Regions from separate parts of the Rossellomorea vietnamensis genome, predicted to be linked through region 3. Evidence: riboswitches for the same ligand, from Rfam matches in the RefSeq annotation. Region 3 holds a riboswitch; each other region holds the start of a gene.
What was found. Region 3 has a riboswitch for S-adenosylmethionine ahead of N5C46_RS20310 (methionine ABC transporter ATP-binding protein). Riboswitches for the same ligand answer to the same signal wherever they lie in the genome.

Region 1 (5,487 bases), 600 kb from region 3:
CGATTGGTTTGAACTGCAGGTTTTTCACGTTTTTATCAATGTCTTTTTCGGATACGGTCAATGGATCCGTGTCCGGCTTTAACGTGATCAGCTTGGCGTCCTCAAGGATTTGAAATGCACGTGCGGCGTTCGTCGGATCGTTCGGAATCGCGATGGCACTGCCTTCTTTGATGTCCTTGATGGAATCAAACTTCTGTGAGTAGATTCCCATCGGCGCCGTCGGTACGACAATGACTTCGGATAGGTCCATGTTATGCTGTTTCGCGAAGGTTTCCATATAGATCTTGTGCTGGAACAGGTTCGCATCCAGGTCTCCCTGTGCCAGTGCGTTGTTTGGCTGTATGTAGTCACTGAATTCCTTCACTTCCACCGTATAGCCTTTTTCTTCAAGACCGGGCTTGATCGCTTTGGTCACCATATCACTATATGGACCGGATGTCGCTCCAATGGTCACTTCTTTTTTATCTTCCGAGCTTGCCTCTTCTCCGCCGCATGCTGCCAGTAAGCTTACTGTTACCGCTAATGCTACAAATAATATCCACTTTTTCACTTTTGTTCCCCCTATAGTTGTTATCGTTTATCGACTAATCGTGCAAATATATCACCCGTGTATTGGATGAGCTGAACCAGACAAATCAGAATGACCACGGTCGTGATCATCACCGTGTTGTCATAACGGTAGTACCCGAAGCGAATCGCCAGGTCCCCGACTCCGCCTCCGCCGACGATGCCGGCCATGGCGGAATAGGCGACTAAACTGATCGTTGTAATCGTGATCGCCTGAATGACGGCCGGCCGCGCTTCCGGTAACAGCACGTCCTTGATGATCATCCAAGGACTGGCCCCGACTGAAACCGAGGCTTCGATGACCCCTTTATCAATCTCCCTGAGGGACGTTTCTACCATTCTCGCAAAAAACGGAATACCCGCAACCGAGAGTGATACCGATGCCGCCGTCGGTCCGATCGTCGTCCCGGTCAATAGTTTGGTTAATGGTAAAAGGGCCACTAATAGAATAATGAAAGGAACCGAGCGGACCATATTCACGACGAATCCTACCACTTTTTTAATCACACTATTTTGTAAAAATAAGCCCTTGTCTGTTACGAAAAGCAGAATCCCCAGCGGCAATCCCACTATAATCGCTACGGCTAATGAGATCCCCACCATATACACCGTTTCAAAAAAGGCTTTATTCAATTCTGGCAATATAGAAGTCAATGAATCAGGCAACATCCTCAAGCACCTCCAGGCTTTGTGTCTTGGCCGTGATATAACGGATCGCCGCTTCGATTTCGTCAGCTGATCCGATCAGTTCCATGATGAAGATCCCAAGTGGGACATCCTGAATGTATTCAATTTTACCGTGGAGGATATTCCCCCGCACCTTGTACCGCTGAAACACCTCTGATACGACGCTTTCCTCGGCGATGGATCCTTTGAATTGAATCTTGATGAGCTTCCCCCTTCTCGATTCCACCAGATGCTGTGGCAGTTCGAATTGGAGAATCGTTTCGATGAACTGCTTCGTCAAAGGCTGCTTCGGTTCGGCAAACAGGTCATACACGGGACCTTCCTCCACGATCTTCCCGTCCTGCATCACGGCCATCCTGTCACAGATTTCCTTTACTACTTCCATCTCATGGGTGATGAGCACAATTGTCAATCCCAGTTCCTCGTTGATTTTTTTCAAAAGCTTCAAGATCGATTTCGTAGTATTCGGATCCAGGGCCGATGTCGCTTCATCACACAGTAATACCGATGGGTTGTTGGCAAGTGCCCTCGCAATTCCGACTCTCTGCTTCTGTCCTCCGCTGAGCTGTGCCGGGTAGGAGTCGGCTTTGTCTGAAAGACCGACCATCTCCAAGAGCTCGACGACTCTCGGTTTGATTTTCGCTTTCGGTACATGGGCCGCTTTCAAAGCAAAGGCGAGATTATCAAACACCGTCTTCGATTTGATGAGGTGAAAGTGCTGGAAGATCATGCTCGTTTTTTGCCGGGCAAGTCTTAACTCCTTGGATGTGAGCTTCGTGAAATCCTGACCATCGATGATGATTTCCCCTGATGTCGGGGTCTCTAATAGATTCAGGCAGCGAATGAGTGAGCTCTTCCCCGCTCCGCTGTACCCGACGATCCCGAAGATCTCCCCTTTTTTAATAGTGACAGAGACGTTGTCGACACCGACCACCGTTTGCTTTTTCGTTTTGTACGTTTTTACTAGATTCCGAATCTCGATCAATGTGCACACCCCTTTTTCTCCAATAAAAAATGCCTCTTTCAACTGAAAGAAGCATCGCCTGTTTATCTCGACTTATCTCTCAGAATGAAATCATTCTGCAGGAATTAGCACCGTTCCATTTCTGGAGGTTGCCGGACGTCATAGGGCCTGATCCCTCGGTCACTCTTGATAATTGAATGTATGTAATTTTCAAAAATTTATCTTATAGAGGATAATACTGGGTATGGAACGGGAAGTCAATAGGGGATTTCGGTAGTGTTTTTATGTAAGCGCTATCTTCATTGATGTAGCAACAAAAGATTTTTGTTTATAAAAAAACGACCTCTCCCATACAGGAAAGGTCAGGCTCTTCCTCTAAGTCAACGACTTTTCACCGAATCTCTCTCTATCAGCTCCGTTGTGAGTTTGTAATACGAATCGACCTCTTCCTTCAAGAGCATCTGAAAGATAAGATGAACGGCCAGTGCACCGGCTTCATATTTCGGCTGTCGCATGGTTGTCAGTGGCGGGGATACGTATTCTGACAGTTGGATGTCGTCAAAGCCCATGATGGAAATATCCCCTGGAACAGAAATGTTTTTTTCGTTCAGTGCCTGCAAGCCGCCGATGGCCATTTCATCATTGGCATAGAAAATGCCCTGCGGGACATCCCGTTGAGCAATCAGCATTTTGGTCGCCTGGTAGCCCCCTTCACGAGTGAAGCCCCCGGATACTTTCCATTTCGACTTATAGTCGATACCGTGTTTGTCCAAAGCTTTCCGGAAACCCTGGAAACGAAGCTCGTTGTCATGGGAGTTGTAAGGTCCGCTGATAAAAGCGATGTTACGGCTCCCCCTCTCAATCAAGTGCTCAGTGGCCACGAACGCTCCGTGAACATTATCGACTTCGATCTGGGTGACGTAATCGCTTTTGATGCTCCGATCGAGGACCACGATGGGAAAACCTTCCCTTGCCGACTCCAGGATCGTCTCGTCATCGATATTATGGGCAAGGATGATGACGCCATCGACCCTTTTTTCTTTTAAAAATTTCACGGCGGTGGACTGTGCCCCACCGATGGAACTGCAGGCGATCAAATCATATCCATTCGTGGAGGTCACATCCTGTACGCCCTTGATCAGTTCGGAGTAATAAGGTCCTGATAGATCGCTCAGGATCAAGGCGATTGTATTCGTGCTTGTCCGCTTCAAATCGGAAGCAAGCCCGTTTTTTTGGTAATTCAATTGTTTGGCTGCCGCTAAAACTTTCTGTCGTGTTTCTTCACTGACTTTCTTACTGTTGTTTAATGCATAAGAAGCGGTCGAAACGGCGACTCCGGACAGTTTAGCCACATCTTTGATGGTTGCCATAAGTTCACATCCTAATTGCTAAATAAATGAAGGCGTCCTTCTTGACTGATTTCTTCTGTTCATTATACATGAAAGCGCTTCAAGTATTGGGTTATTTTCCTAATAAGTATACGATCGCTTCGTAGGGACGAAGGCTGTTGATGTCTGATGGTCTTTCACTGGTATCGGAATAGTTGCTGATGAGCATTTTGGCATGAGAATCATCCGCTGCTTCAGGCAAATGGAATTCAGGATTGCCTCCGTAGAAGTTCGCCACGACCAACAAGGTTTGGTCTTCCCATTTCCGTGTGTACGCCATGATTTCTGGATGATCCCCCAATAGTAACTCATACTCCCCATAAACCAGGATATCCAATCGCTTCCTCAGTGCAATGAGCTTTTGATAATGATGGAAGATAGAGTCCTGATCCTTTATTGCCTGTTTTGCGTTGATTTTTTTGTAATTTGAATTTACTTCAATCCACGGATTCCCTTCGGTAAAACCGCCATGAGTATCGTCATTCCATTGAAACGGTGTCCTGGCATTGTCCCTGCCCTTCGTCCGGATCGATTTCATAATCTCACCCTCTGGGACGCCTTCTGTTTTCTTTTCATGAAAGTAGTTAATCGTTTCAATGTCACGGTATTGGGTGATATCGTCCCAATTACTATTCGTCATCCCGATTTCTTCTCCTTGATAGACGAAAGGCGTCCCCTGCATCATGTGAAGAACGGTTGCGAGCATCTTGGCGGAAACGATCCGGTACTCCTGATCGTTCCCCCACCTGGATACGATACGGGGCTGATCGTGATTATTCCAGTATAAACTGTTCCAACCCTTCTGAAACAGGGAGGTCTGCCATTCGCTCAGTACTCTTTTCAATTCAGGGAAATCCAGTTCTTTTAGAGCCCACTTCCCTTCCCCTGCCCGCTCGTCCAGGGACATATGTTGGAAGGTGAACACCATGTCCAATTCATTCCGCCCTTTCCCTGTATAAAGCTTAGCCGTTTCAGGTGTGGCAGATGGGGTCTCACCGACCGTCACAGTCGGATAATGAGAAAGAACCTTTTCATTCATTTCCTGTAAATACTCATGGAGCCTTGGTCCATCGGTCAGTACTTTTTCATCGATCTCTTTTCCGATCAGATCGATCACATCCATACGGAAACCGCTGACCCCTTTATCGAGCCAGTAATTCATCATTTTGTATAAATGTTCCCGTACTTCCGGGTTATGAAGGTTGAGGTCAGGCTGTTTTTTACTGAAGAGATGAAAGTAATACTCACCAGTCTGTTCATCCCATTCCCATGCGGACCCGCTGAAGACGGATTGAATATCACTTGGAGGTCCGTCCCCGCTCTCCCGCCAAATATAGTAATCCCGATAAGGGTTATCCTTCGATTTCCTCGATTCCTCAAACCATGCGTGCTCATCAGATGTATGGTTGATGACGAGGTCCATCATGATGTGGATGTCCCGTTTCTTTGCTTCTTCTATGAGTTTTTCCATGTCTTCCAAGGTACCGAAATCAGGCATGATCTCATAATAATTGCTGATGTCGTAGCCGTTATCGTCATTCGGGGATTGATAGACCGGGCTCAGCCAAATGATGTCGATGCCGAGAAGTTCGAGATAATCAAGCTTTTCGATGATGCCGGGAATGTCCCCGATCCCGTCCCCGTTGGAATCATTGAAGCTTCGGGGGTATATTTGATAAATAGTGGATTTGTGCCACCATGCTTTTTCCATCGTGTTTCACCTCTTTTTTAACGTATAACTAAAGAAATGTACCAGGTACAATCATTCCGCTTTGTACCTGGTACACGTCAATCATTTGATGCCTGACATCGTAAAACCTTCGACGATGTATTTCTGGAAGAATGAGAAGATGATGATAATCGGTACAACCATGAAGGCAG
Region 2 (5,487 bases), 1.4 Mb from region 3:
TCTCGTAACCAAAACCGATATTGAAAGTGGCAAACTGTATCATGTGAATGATTTGTTATAAGAAGAGAGCAGATTCCTGAAAGCGGGATCTGCTTTTTTAGTGGCAACACAAAAAGAGACAAACCCAAGCGGGTTTGTCTCTTTTCCAACAGATTAAGAAGACCGGACCGGGTCTGTATCCGTAACGGATCTCCGGGTGAACTTAGGAAGGGCGAATTGAATCGCAATCAGTCCGCAAACGGCAATCAGGACAGGGTAGAAGGCATATGGGATGATGCTGACAGGTGATATGCCGGCTACTTCCGCCACTAACAGTGCCTGTGCACCGTATGGGATCAACCCTTGAACGGCACAAGAGAAAATATCGAGGATACTGGCTGACTTACGGGAATCTACGCCATACTGATCGCTAAGCGTTTTGGCCAGTGGTCCTGCGATGATAATGGAAATCGTGTTATTGGCTGTGCAAAGATTCGTCGAACTGACTAAACCTGCTGTAGCAAGCTGTGCTCCTTGAGGAGATTTGATCTTACGCGTGGCATGGTAAAGGATCGCTTGAATCCCGCCATTGTGACGAATGAGTTCGACGACTCCACCGATCAGGATGGAAAGGATCACAATCTCTGCCATACCTGTCATCCCGTCGGCTACACTGCCAAAGTAACTCGATGGGGTGAAGCTTCCATCCGCAAATCCGATCATTCCTGCCAACACAATCCCGCCTATTAAGACGACAAATACGTTCAATCCTGCAAGGGCACCGATGATGACTCCAAGGTAAGGAATGATTTTAACCCAATCGAAGCTTCCTGCGTCGACGGAGGATGGAGTCCCCATCGTAAGGACAAAAAGAATCACCATGGTGATGATGGCTGCCGGTAATACAATGAAGAAGTTCACCTTGAACTTGTCCTTCATTTCTGTTTTCTGTGTGCGTACAGCTGCAATCGTTGTATCCGAGATGAACGATAAGTTATCCCCGAACATCGCTCCCCCGATAACGGTGGCCATAGCAAGGGGCATGGAAATGTCGGCTCCTGAGCTGATGCCCACTCCTATCGGGGCAAGTGCGGCGATCGTCCCCATGGAGGTCCCCATTGATAAGGAAATGAAAGCAGCGATGATGAATAATCCAACAATGACCAGATTACCAGGAAGCACGGATAGGGCAAAGTTGACGGTTGAATCAACGGCCCCCATCTTTTCTGCTACACCGGAAAACGCGCCGGCTAATAGGAAGATAAAAACCATGATCATGATATCCGGATGCCCGGCGCCTTTTGCGAACCGTTCAACCTTAGAGGTCAACGATTCTTTACGATTCATCGCCAGGGCAACAACCGCGGCAATGATGATGGATACGAGAACAGGGAATGCATAAAAATCTCCTGAAAGGATCCCCGCTCCAAGGAACAGTGAAACAAATATGATCAAGGGCAATAAAGCCAGTACATTACCTTTTTCTTGGTTCATGTCAAACACTCCTTTGTCGTGTGAAATCAAATAAAAAAACCTCTTCCAACATAAGAAGAGGTTTCATTCAAACGAAACACTCCTCTTATCTTTCAAGCATTACGCTTGCTGGATGTGGCACAGCACTCATTATGAGTCCGCTGCCGAGACATCACAGGGCCAGTCCCTCCGTCTCTCTGGATAAGAAGATATGTTATTCAGTTCATTTAAAATATACTTCCATACTTTAAAGGGTTTAATCGAAAAAGTCAAACGGTAATTTATTGGAAATAAAACGAAGAACCCGGCCACAGCAGCTGGATCAAACAAAAGCGGAGGGAGATTGCTCTAGCAAGGCATGCTTTAGAAATCGCGGGACTTTATCCATAAAAAGGTATAAATTCATAGACAATTGAACGGTCAAGGTCTACTATAAGATAGACAAAAAACATCTTGGGGGATACGGTAGTGGAAAGAAATGTGCGAAATCAGATTTTTACGTTACAAGGGTTTTATCTATTGACCTTCTTCGGGGTTGGAAGTTTATATCCTTTACTCAGTGTCTATTTAAGTGAAAGTGTGGGATTAAATGGGTATCAGATCGGTACCATTATGTCTGTCGGCCCGATCATGATGATTTTCTTTCAGCCGATATGGGGGATGGTCAGTGACACAACCAATAAGCCAACCGTCGTGTTAGGATTAACTTCCTTAGTTGCAGGGATCTTTGCGCTTGGGTATTTATTCATGGATGTTTACTATGGACTATTGGTGGTCGCGATTTTAGTTGCGATCTTCCAAAGTGCCATCATCCCCGTATCCGACAGCATCAGCTTGAAGTATACAAGTAAAGTCGGTTATAACTACGGTAATATTCGTCTGTTCGGCTCATTGGGATTCGGGATCGCCGTGTTCATCATGGGGAGGCTTTCGGAAGGATTCATCGGACCGACGATCATTTTCTACTCTTTCTTTATCTGTCTGGTCCTATCGGGATTCCTATCCTTCCGTTTTCCTAAAGAGAGAGCGGCAGCAAAACTTGATCTAAAAGCCGGGATGAAGGAATTATTCACGATGAAAAAGTTTCTGATCTTCCTGGCCGTCACGTTCCTGGTGTTCGGCCCGAATTTAGCCAATAACGTGTATTTCGGATTATTCGTTGAAGATTCAGGTGGTACGTACGCCGGAATCGGTCTCGCATTTCTGATTGCCGTCCTGTCAGAAGTACCGTTCATGAGAATCGCGGGAGGGTGGATTGATAAGTTCGGTCTCTTGACCGTAGCGGCACTGGCAGGTGCTGCATCCATGATCCGCTGGCTATTTTACTTCACAGAGCCAAGTCTATGGCTGGTATATTCTTCAGCAGTGATGCAGGGTCTTGCCATCGGATTATTCATTCCTGCGGGTCTCCGCTACATTAAAGAAATCACGCCGGCACATATTACAGCTACTGCTGTCACGGTTTATTCCGCCATCGGAAATGGCCTCGGGAATTGGTTCAGTACCTTCGTGGGAGGTTTCATCTATGAAACCTATTCCATCTACACGGTATACCTCTTCTTCGCAGTCCTGTCACTCCTTGGCATCTTCCTCTGCTTCGTCCTAATGAAAGAAGAAAAGAAGAATGCACTAGCTTACTAAAAAACAGGCATCCGCTACCCGTGGATGCCTGTTTTTTATGTAAAATGAATAAAAGGAAGGATTTTCCTTATAGGATGTATAAGTATATATAAGTGGCTTAATCCCCGGTTGATTGTACAGCTCAAAAAAAGAAAACGTTAAAAGGTTTTGATTTTAGATATTTGTGGTACAAAAAGGATAAGTCATTCATTGAAATTTATATAAATACAAGTTAAAATAATATTATTAGAAAATTCTTTCAATTAAAAAGAGAACGATCACTTTAACTAAAAAGGGGACTTTAAAATGGAAAATACATTCGTTTACTCAAAAGAGAATGCAAACCTTGGGGATACGATCCAATTTAAAAGAAAGAAACATGTCATCAATGGTGTCGTCACGACCTTAAGAGAAAATACCGTCATCGTGAAAATGGACAGGGAAATTGCGAAGAAACTGGATTTACCCGATGATCAAACGGTGGTAGCACATAAAAACTATGTGGTGACAGAACGAGCAGAAAACGATACACAGCCTGTATTTGTTTATGATGGGTGGAATAGCGCATTAAAAGCCTAAATTTCAGCCTTCAAATAAAATACCCCTGATACGGCCTCACCATCAGAATGGTTGTAGACGTATCAGGGTTATTTATGTTGTGCAGCTTATTTTAGTCTCGCGACATATTCCTCGACCATTTCCGTAATCACAAGCTTTCTTTGCGGAACGACCCCGCGTCTTGCCAGGGTATTGATTTCATTTGTTACTTGATTAATGTGATCCGTTGTAAAAGGTTTTCCCTCAGAACAAAGCTGAACAGCTTCGTCAATCGCTTTTTCTCTCTGCTCATCCAGTTTCATAAATTGCTGAACAAGCTGATTTTGCATGTTGGAATGCTTGGAAATTTCTTTGTGCACACTCATGATCTCATCCCTCTCTTTTTCTTTCACAATAAGTCTATTATGCCTTTTTCTATCCGCACATGGCAATCTCCAATCAACCCTTCTATAAGATGGGGGACAACAGCCTTGATATGGATTCCTTCACTTTGATCGTCAAAGGTCTTTGATGATAGTCTTCCATCGTTAATTCCGTGCTCTTTTCAATGTCGTTTCTAAACACAGCCCCTAGATTTTCAGAGAGTGCCTGATCATATAAAAAGGCATTGACCTCGAAGTTTAATCGAAAGCTTCGTACATCGATATTGGCTGTACCGACAGAAGAAATGACCTCATCGACGACAATCGTTTTGGCATGTATAAATCCATTATCGTAAATATAAATTTTCGCTCCGGCTTTCAGGAGCTCCCCGATATACGAATACGTCGCCCAATAGACAAATAGATGGTCGGGTTTATTCGGGATCATGATCCGGACATCCACCCCTGTAAGAGAAGCAATCCTTAAAGAATCGAGGAGACTGACGTCTGGAATGAAATAAGGGGTCTGGATGTAGATCGATTCCTTGGCTGATGAAATCATTTTGATATAGCCGTTTTTTATCTGCTCCCATTCCGAGTCGGGGCCGCATGTGACAATCTGAACCCCTGCATCCCCCGTGAAAGAAGGCGGGGGAAAATATCGCAGGTCATAGGCGATCTTCTTGGACCGGCTGGCCTGATTCCAATCGAGGATGAACCTTGTCTGCATGGCGAGTGCAGAACTGCCGGCGATTCTGAGGTGGGTATCCCGCCAATAACCGAACTTTGGATTCAAGCCCAGGTATTCATCTCCGATATTAAATCCGCCTACATAACCAACTTTTCCATCAATGATCACAAGCTTCCTGTGATTTCGATAGTTTAAGCGGAGGTTGATAAAGGGGATCTTCGAAGGGAAAAACACTTCCACCTCACCACCGGCAGAGAGGAGTTCCCTAAAGAATCCCCGCCTCGTTCGCCGGGACCCCATTTCATCGTATAGGACCCTGACCTTTACGCCTTTCTTAGCTTTTTCCGTGAGCTTCTTCAAGATGCGCTTACCTAGTTGATCTTTTTTGAAAATATAATATTGTATATGAATATGATCATCTGCTGCGTCGATGTCTTCTAATAGCGCTTCAAACTTGTCTTCTCCGTGTGTATAGTAGGTGACCTCATTATCCTGGGTCAATAGAGCCTCATTATTGATCAAATGCATATAAATAAGATCCTGATAACGAAAGGCGATTTCATTTTTAAAAGGAAAACGATGTTCCTTCAAGGATTGAATCTGATTGTGAATAAAGCCTTCAATTCCGATCTTTTTCATATCCTCCCAGTCAAATAACCTTTTCCTGCTCAAGTTTTGCCCGAATACCAAATAGAGGATGAAGCCCAGAAATGGAATGAAGAACAATACCATCAGCCAGGCCCAGGTCGCTCCCGCATCTTTCCGCTCCAGGAATATGATGACAGCGGCAAGGATCAGGTTTAG
Region 3 (5,487 bases):
CCTGGGTTTCCTGCTGATCATTCATTTCTGCTGTATCGCTTGATGTATTCTCTTCCGGTTCGGCCTCGTCTGAACCGCACGCTCCCAGGATTGAGAGGGAGAAAAAAAGGTTTCCTGCTATCAGTAGTTTTTTCATGTCGTTCTCCTTTCTTTGGTTTCTACGATACTATCTCTCATTTATTCATTATCCTCTCAGGGTTTTTGTTAAACATTGGAACATTCTCCAGCAATATAAAAAAGACAGCCCTGATTTAGCTGTCTCTTCGTCTTTATTTACTTGAACCGAACTCTTTCCATATTTCCTCTAAAAGCAGCTTATCCGTGAGGAGTTCATACCCCGTCAGCGCAAGTGCCTTTGCCCCGATCACAAGGGCACGGTCACCCTCGGTGGATTTAGCCGCTTCCCTGAATTCGTTCGTGTGAACGACGAGGGATTCGGGGCCGATTTTGATGTAGGGGTGGATGGTCGGGACCACGCGGCTGACGTTTCCGGCGTCGGATGAGCCGAGTCCCTTTCGTTCCGTATCGTCGAAGGATTCGCCCAGTGACTCGATGGAGTGCTGGAATACTTGATCGAAACGGCGGTTGAGCTGAAAGTGATCGACTTCATTTTGGATTTTGATGATATTCAGTTTCGTCCCCGTGGCAAGAGCCGATCCCTCAGCGATGGCTTTTACTTTCTTCGTGACTTCATTGCACGCTTCCCTCGTTGCAGCTCGTATATAAAAGCGGGCTTTTGCATAGTCAGGGACGATGTTTGGCGCGTCCCCACCGTGGGTGATAATGCCATGAATCCGTACATCATCGGTCACGTGCTGACGAAGGGCGTTAATGCCGTTGAACAGCTGGATCACACCGTCGAGGGCATTGATGCCGTCTTCAGGGGAAGCTGCCGCATGGGCAGATCTTCCTTTAAATTCGAAATCAAGGGGGTCCACCGCAAGGGTTTTCCCTGTCTGTGTTGTCCGATTGAATGGATGGACCATCATGCAGGCATCCACTCCTTCGAACAAGCCGGCCTTTACAAAACTGCCCTTCGCACTTCCGTTCGGACCGCCTTCCTCGGCAGGAGTACCGAACACGACCACTTCCCCTCCTGTTTCCTCGAGTACGGACGACAGGGCGATGGCCGCCCCGCAGCTTGCCGTCCCGATGATATTGTGACCACAGGCATGGCCGAGTCCAGGCAGGGCGTCATATTCAGCCAGGTAGCCGATGACCGGTCCTTCCTTCCCTGAATGTTTGCGTGCCACAAAGGAAGTCTCATGACCCGCCACTCCCCGTTCAATGGAGAACCCGTTTGCTGCAAGTAAGGTGGTTAAAGTCTCTGAAGCAAAGAACTCTTCGTTTCCGATTTCAGGTTTGTCGTGGATCTGATGGCTGGTCGACACGAGTTTCACAGCCAATTGATCGACTGCAGAGACGATGTTGTTTTTGCGATCGGTAATCACTGCTGGTTGACTCATCTCTTTTCCCTCCTAATGCAATTCACTGACCGGCACGAATGTCGGGATCAGGGAATCTTTGTATGATTTCTTGATATGTTCCGCTACGTCATCTTCCTGATAGAGCTCTACGATCTTTTTATAGGTCTTATTGTCTTTATCTTTTTCCTGTGCCGCGATGATATTGATGAATGGCTTGGATTCCGCCCCTTCGATATAGATGCTGTCATCAACCGGGACGAGTCCTGCTTCCACCGCTACGCCATTATTGATGATCGATGCTGCCACATCCGGCAGTACCCTCGGTGTCTGGGCAGCGACGACCGGTGTGAATTCAAGGTTTTTCGGGTTTTCTTTGATGGCTTCGAGACCTTGTGACTGATCAAATCCTTCTTTCAGTTTGATTAGGCCTGATTCCTCCAATAAGAGAAGGGCACGTCCAAGGTTAGTCGCCTCTTGAGGGACGGCAACTTTACTGCCTTTCGGTAACTCTTCTACTGATTTATATTTTTCCGAATAGATGCCCATCGGCGCGATGATCGTCGAGCCGATCGGTACAAGGTCCAGGTTATGTTCTTCCACGAAAGAATCAAAATACGAAATCGTCTGGAAGGCGTTCAGGTCGATATCCCCATCAGCCAGCGCCTGGTTTGGTCTCACGTAATCGGCAAACTCCACAATCTCAATGTCAATTCCTTCCTTCGCTGCTTTCTCTTTCATATACTCCCAAATCGGCACCCCGGATCCATTCACTCCGACTTTCACGACTTCGTTGTCACCTGAACCGGATGCACTGTTTCCGGAGCAACCGCTCAATAGTAGGGTGAATAATAGAATGGCGATACTTGCTAGACTGATTGATTTTTTCATATTCTTCTCTCCTAACGTCTCCTGATGATTTTTGATAATGTATTTCCTGCCGTCTGAAGTCCCTGTACCATCACGACTAAAATGATGACGGTCACAATCATGACGGATGTTTCGAATCGCTGATATCCGTATGCGATGGCAAGATCCCCAAGTCCACCGCCTCCGACTGCCCCGGCCATGGCTGATGCCCCTACAAGTCCGATCGTCGCGATTGTGATATTCAGGACCAGTGTACTCAGTGCTTCCGGAATGAGGATGCCGAAGATGATCTGCCACGGCCCGGCCCCCATGGACTCCGCCGCTTCGATGACTCCCGGTTCCACTTCAAGGAGCGAGCTCTCTACCAATCTCGCAATATACGGTGCCGCAAATACTACAAGCGGGACGACGGCTGCCGCCGTGCCGATTGACGTGCCCACTACCAATCTTGTAAAGGGGATGATCGCCACCATCAAGATGATGAACGGGATCGACCGAAACACGTTGATAATGCTGCTGAGTACTGAAAAGACGGCTTTATGTTCAAGTAAGTGCCCCTTCCTCGTCACCACAACGATGATGCCGAGGGGAAGCCCGATCAACGTGGCGAATAAAAGGGAGAATGACACCATCGCCACGGTATCCCATGTCGCTTCAATAATTCTTGGCCAGAATAATTCCCAGTTAACTTGCACGCTTCTCCACCTCGCTTACGAATAATCTGTTTCTCCAATATTCCAGGATTTCTTCCGTTTCGTTCTTGCTGCCGATGATCTGTACGATGAGATTCCCGAACGGCTTGCCCTGTAGTTCCGTGATCTGTCCGAATAATACATTGATATGGGCATTGAATGTCTTTGCCGTTTCGGAAAGGATCGGCGTTCCCGTCGAATCCCCCTTGAAAATAAGGCGGCAGATACGCCCTTCCTTGCTGTCATTTAATTTATCAAGAACCGATGCCGGCAGCTGATCATTCATGACACTCTTCACAAAGTTTCTCGTCGTCGAGGTCTGGGGGTTGGAGAAGATATCGAAGACGCTTCCCTCTTCCACGATTTCTCCATTTTCCATCACCGCGACCTTGTCACAGATTTCCCGGATGACCCCCATTTCGTGGGTGATCATCACGATCGTAATGCCATACTCCGCGTTGATTCTCTTTAATAAATTGAGAATCGATTCCGTCGTCTGAGGATCCAGTGCCGATGTGGCTTCATCACAGAGCAGAATCGAAGGCGACGTCGCCAGTGCCCTTGCTATCCCTACCCTTTGCTTCTGCCCTCCTGACAGTTCATCGGGATAATGCTTCGCTTTATCTTCAAGTCCGACAAACGCGAGCAATTCCTTTACTCTCTCGTTGATTTTATCTTTCGGCCATTTTGCCAGTTTCAGAGGGTAGGCGATATTCCCTGCTACCGTCCGGGATTGAAACAAATTGAAATGCTGAAAGATCATCCCGATGCGGTGCCGCTCTTTCCTCAGATCGATGGCCGACTGATCCTTCAGGCTGCGACCCTCTATGAAAATATCACCCGAAGATGGTTTCTCTAAAAAATTGAGACAGCGGACAAGCGTGCTTTTCCCCGCTCCACTGAATCCGATCACCCCATAAATCTCTCCCTTCTCCACTTCAAAGGAAACATCCCTCAAAGCAGTGAATGGGCCATCCTTCGTCTCGAATACTTTCGTAACATTCTGAACTCTGATCATACAGAACTTGCTCCTTTCGTTATGTATTCTTCTCGGTGCCTGGGTTATAAGGACATGGGTGAAAATAAAAAGTGCCCCTCTTCATAAGAAGAGAGGCACAAATATGTATATGTCCCGCTCTTCTCATCTTTCAAGTCATATGACTTGATGGAATTGGCACGGTATTCATTAAGAACCCGTTGCCGAGGTATCGCAGGGCCAGTCCCTCCACCTCTCTGGATAAGAAGATAACGCTTTATTAAGTTAAAGTTATGATGCGTTTCTGCATTAGGGTAATGGTAAAGGATTTTAGCTGGGTTGTCAATCCTGTTTTTCAATATATTTCATTATGGAGGGCAAACCGGAGACGGTTCTTACTCTATTTTTTGGCTTTAAGAGAAATTGAGATTACTTGAAAGGAGAAGGTAGAAACGGAATCGGACCCACTTTACGATCAAGGATATAAGCGGAGGTTTTCCGGTTACATTCAGTTTGGAACTAGATTTGAGGGAAAATAAGCGGAGGTTTTCCGCTTACACACAGAAAAATCACCTCATATTGTATTTCTTGAGTCAATAGGCGGAATTTTTCCGTCTATTTCAGCTTTTTTTTAAAGTAATGACGAATTAAGCGGAATTTTTCCGTCTATTGATTAGCTCTGGTGCTTACCCGGATCTCACTAACGATAATTGTGCTAGTTATCTTAACAGGCTGTCTACTATATTCACTCATAAAGGAGCGACCAAATATTATCTATATCGTACTTTTCCAGGTCATCGCCTACCCCATAAACAACTGTGCTATACTAAAAGAAAAAATATTCAGACTTTTCAAAGGGGCCAATTACATGAAACCAAACATTATCGACATAGTCCAATCCCAGGTCATCGCTTCCATCAAGGATGAAAAGGACCTCGACAAAGCCATACAGTCAAACGCCAACATCGTGTTCATCCTTACAGGCAATTTAATTACGATGAACGGATATCTGAAAAAGCTGAAGGACGCCGGTAAAACCACGTTTATCCATATTGATTTCATCGATGGGCTGTCCAATACGAAGAGTGCCATTAAATACATAGCAGAAATTTGGAAACCGGCTGGTATCATTACGACAAGGAGCAACCTGATCAAGTATGCGAAGGAAGAAGGCTTGATGACGATTCAGCGTCTCTTTTTGATCGACCGGAATGCCCTTGATAAGGGAATTGAAATCTCCCATAACTGCAAGCCCGATGCCATTGAAGTGCTTCCTGGTCTGATGCCTTCTATTATTGATAAACTCACGACTATGACAACCCTGCCCATCATCGCTGGTGGCTTGATCAGTAATAAGCAGGATATTCTGAATGGGTTGAGTGCCGGCGCCCTCGCCATTTCTTCCGGGGATCCGAAGCTTTGGAATTTGGATGTTTGACTAGAAAGGACTGGAACTCATCTGAGTTCCAGTCCTTTTAGGTCCCTACCTTTTTTTCTGCATCATCATCTTTTCTTTTTTTCCCGA

Region 1: linked by a shared signal. The riboswitch ahead of N5C46_RS17220 (methionine ABC transporter ATP-binding protein) and the one ahead of N5C46_RS20310 (methionine ABC transporter ATP-binding protein) in region 3 are both predicted to bind S-adenosylmethionine.
Region 2: linked by a shared signal. The riboswitch ahead of N5C46_RS13420 (Na+/H+ antiporter NhaC family protein) and the one ahead of N5C46_RS20310 (methionine ABC transporter ATP-binding protein) in region 3 are both predicted to bind S-adenosylmethionine.

The regions. Positions count from the first base shown of each region.
Region 1 is NZ_CP104558.1:3,363,785-3,369,271, reverse strand. Features, by position in the region: gene N5C46_RS17230 (MetQ/NlpA family ABC transporter substrate-binding protein) at 1-550, opposite strand, end outside; gene N5C46_RS17225 (methionine ABC transporter permease) at 571-1,236, opposite strand; gene N5C46_RS17220 (methionine ABC transporter ATP-binding protein) at 1,226-2,239, opposite strand; SAM riboswitch class I at 2,309-2,414, opposite strand; gene N5C46_RS17215 (LacI family DNA-binding transcriptional regulator) at 2,599-3,588, opposite strand; gene N5C46_RS17210 (alpha,alpha-phosphotrehalase) at 3,680-5,317, opposite strand; gene N5C46_RS17205 (carbohydrate ABC transporter permease) at 5,399-5,487, opposite strand, start outside.
Region 2 is NZ_CP104558.1:2,606,656-2,612,142, reverse strand. Features, by position in the region: gene N5C46_RS13425 ((S)-benzoin forming benzil reductase) at 1-61, shown strand, start outside; gene N5C46_RS13420 (Na+/H+ antiporter NhaC family protein) at 154-1,473, opposite strand; SAM riboswitch class I at 1,556-1,660, opposite strand; gene N5C46_RS13415 (MFS transporter) at 1,921-3,093, shown strand; gene N5C46_RS13410 (DUF2187 family protein) at 3,379-3,651, shown strand; gene N5C46_RS13405 (YpbS family protein) at 3,738-3,995, opposite strand; gene cls (cardiolipin synthase) at 4,078-5,487, opposite strand, start outside.
Region 3 is NZ_CP104558.1:3,968,622-3,974,108, reverse strand. Features, by position in the region: gene N5C46_RS20330 (hypothetical protein) at 1-136, opposite strand, end outside; gene N5C46_RS20325 (M20 family metallopeptidase) at 270-1,466, opposite strand; gene N5C46_RS20320 (MetQ/NlpA family ABC transporter substrate-binding protein) at 1,479-2,315, opposite strand; gene N5C46_RS20315 (methionine ABC transporter permease) at 2,327-2,926, opposite strand; gene N5C46_RS20310 (methionine ABC transporter ATP-binding protein) at 2,979-4,004, opposite strand; SAM riboswitch class I at 4,125-4,230, opposite strand; gene N5C46_RS20305 (glycerol-3-phosphate responsive antiterminator) at 4,831-5,400, shown strand; gene N5C46_RS20300 (MgtC/SapB family protein) at 5,438-5,487, opposite strand, start outside.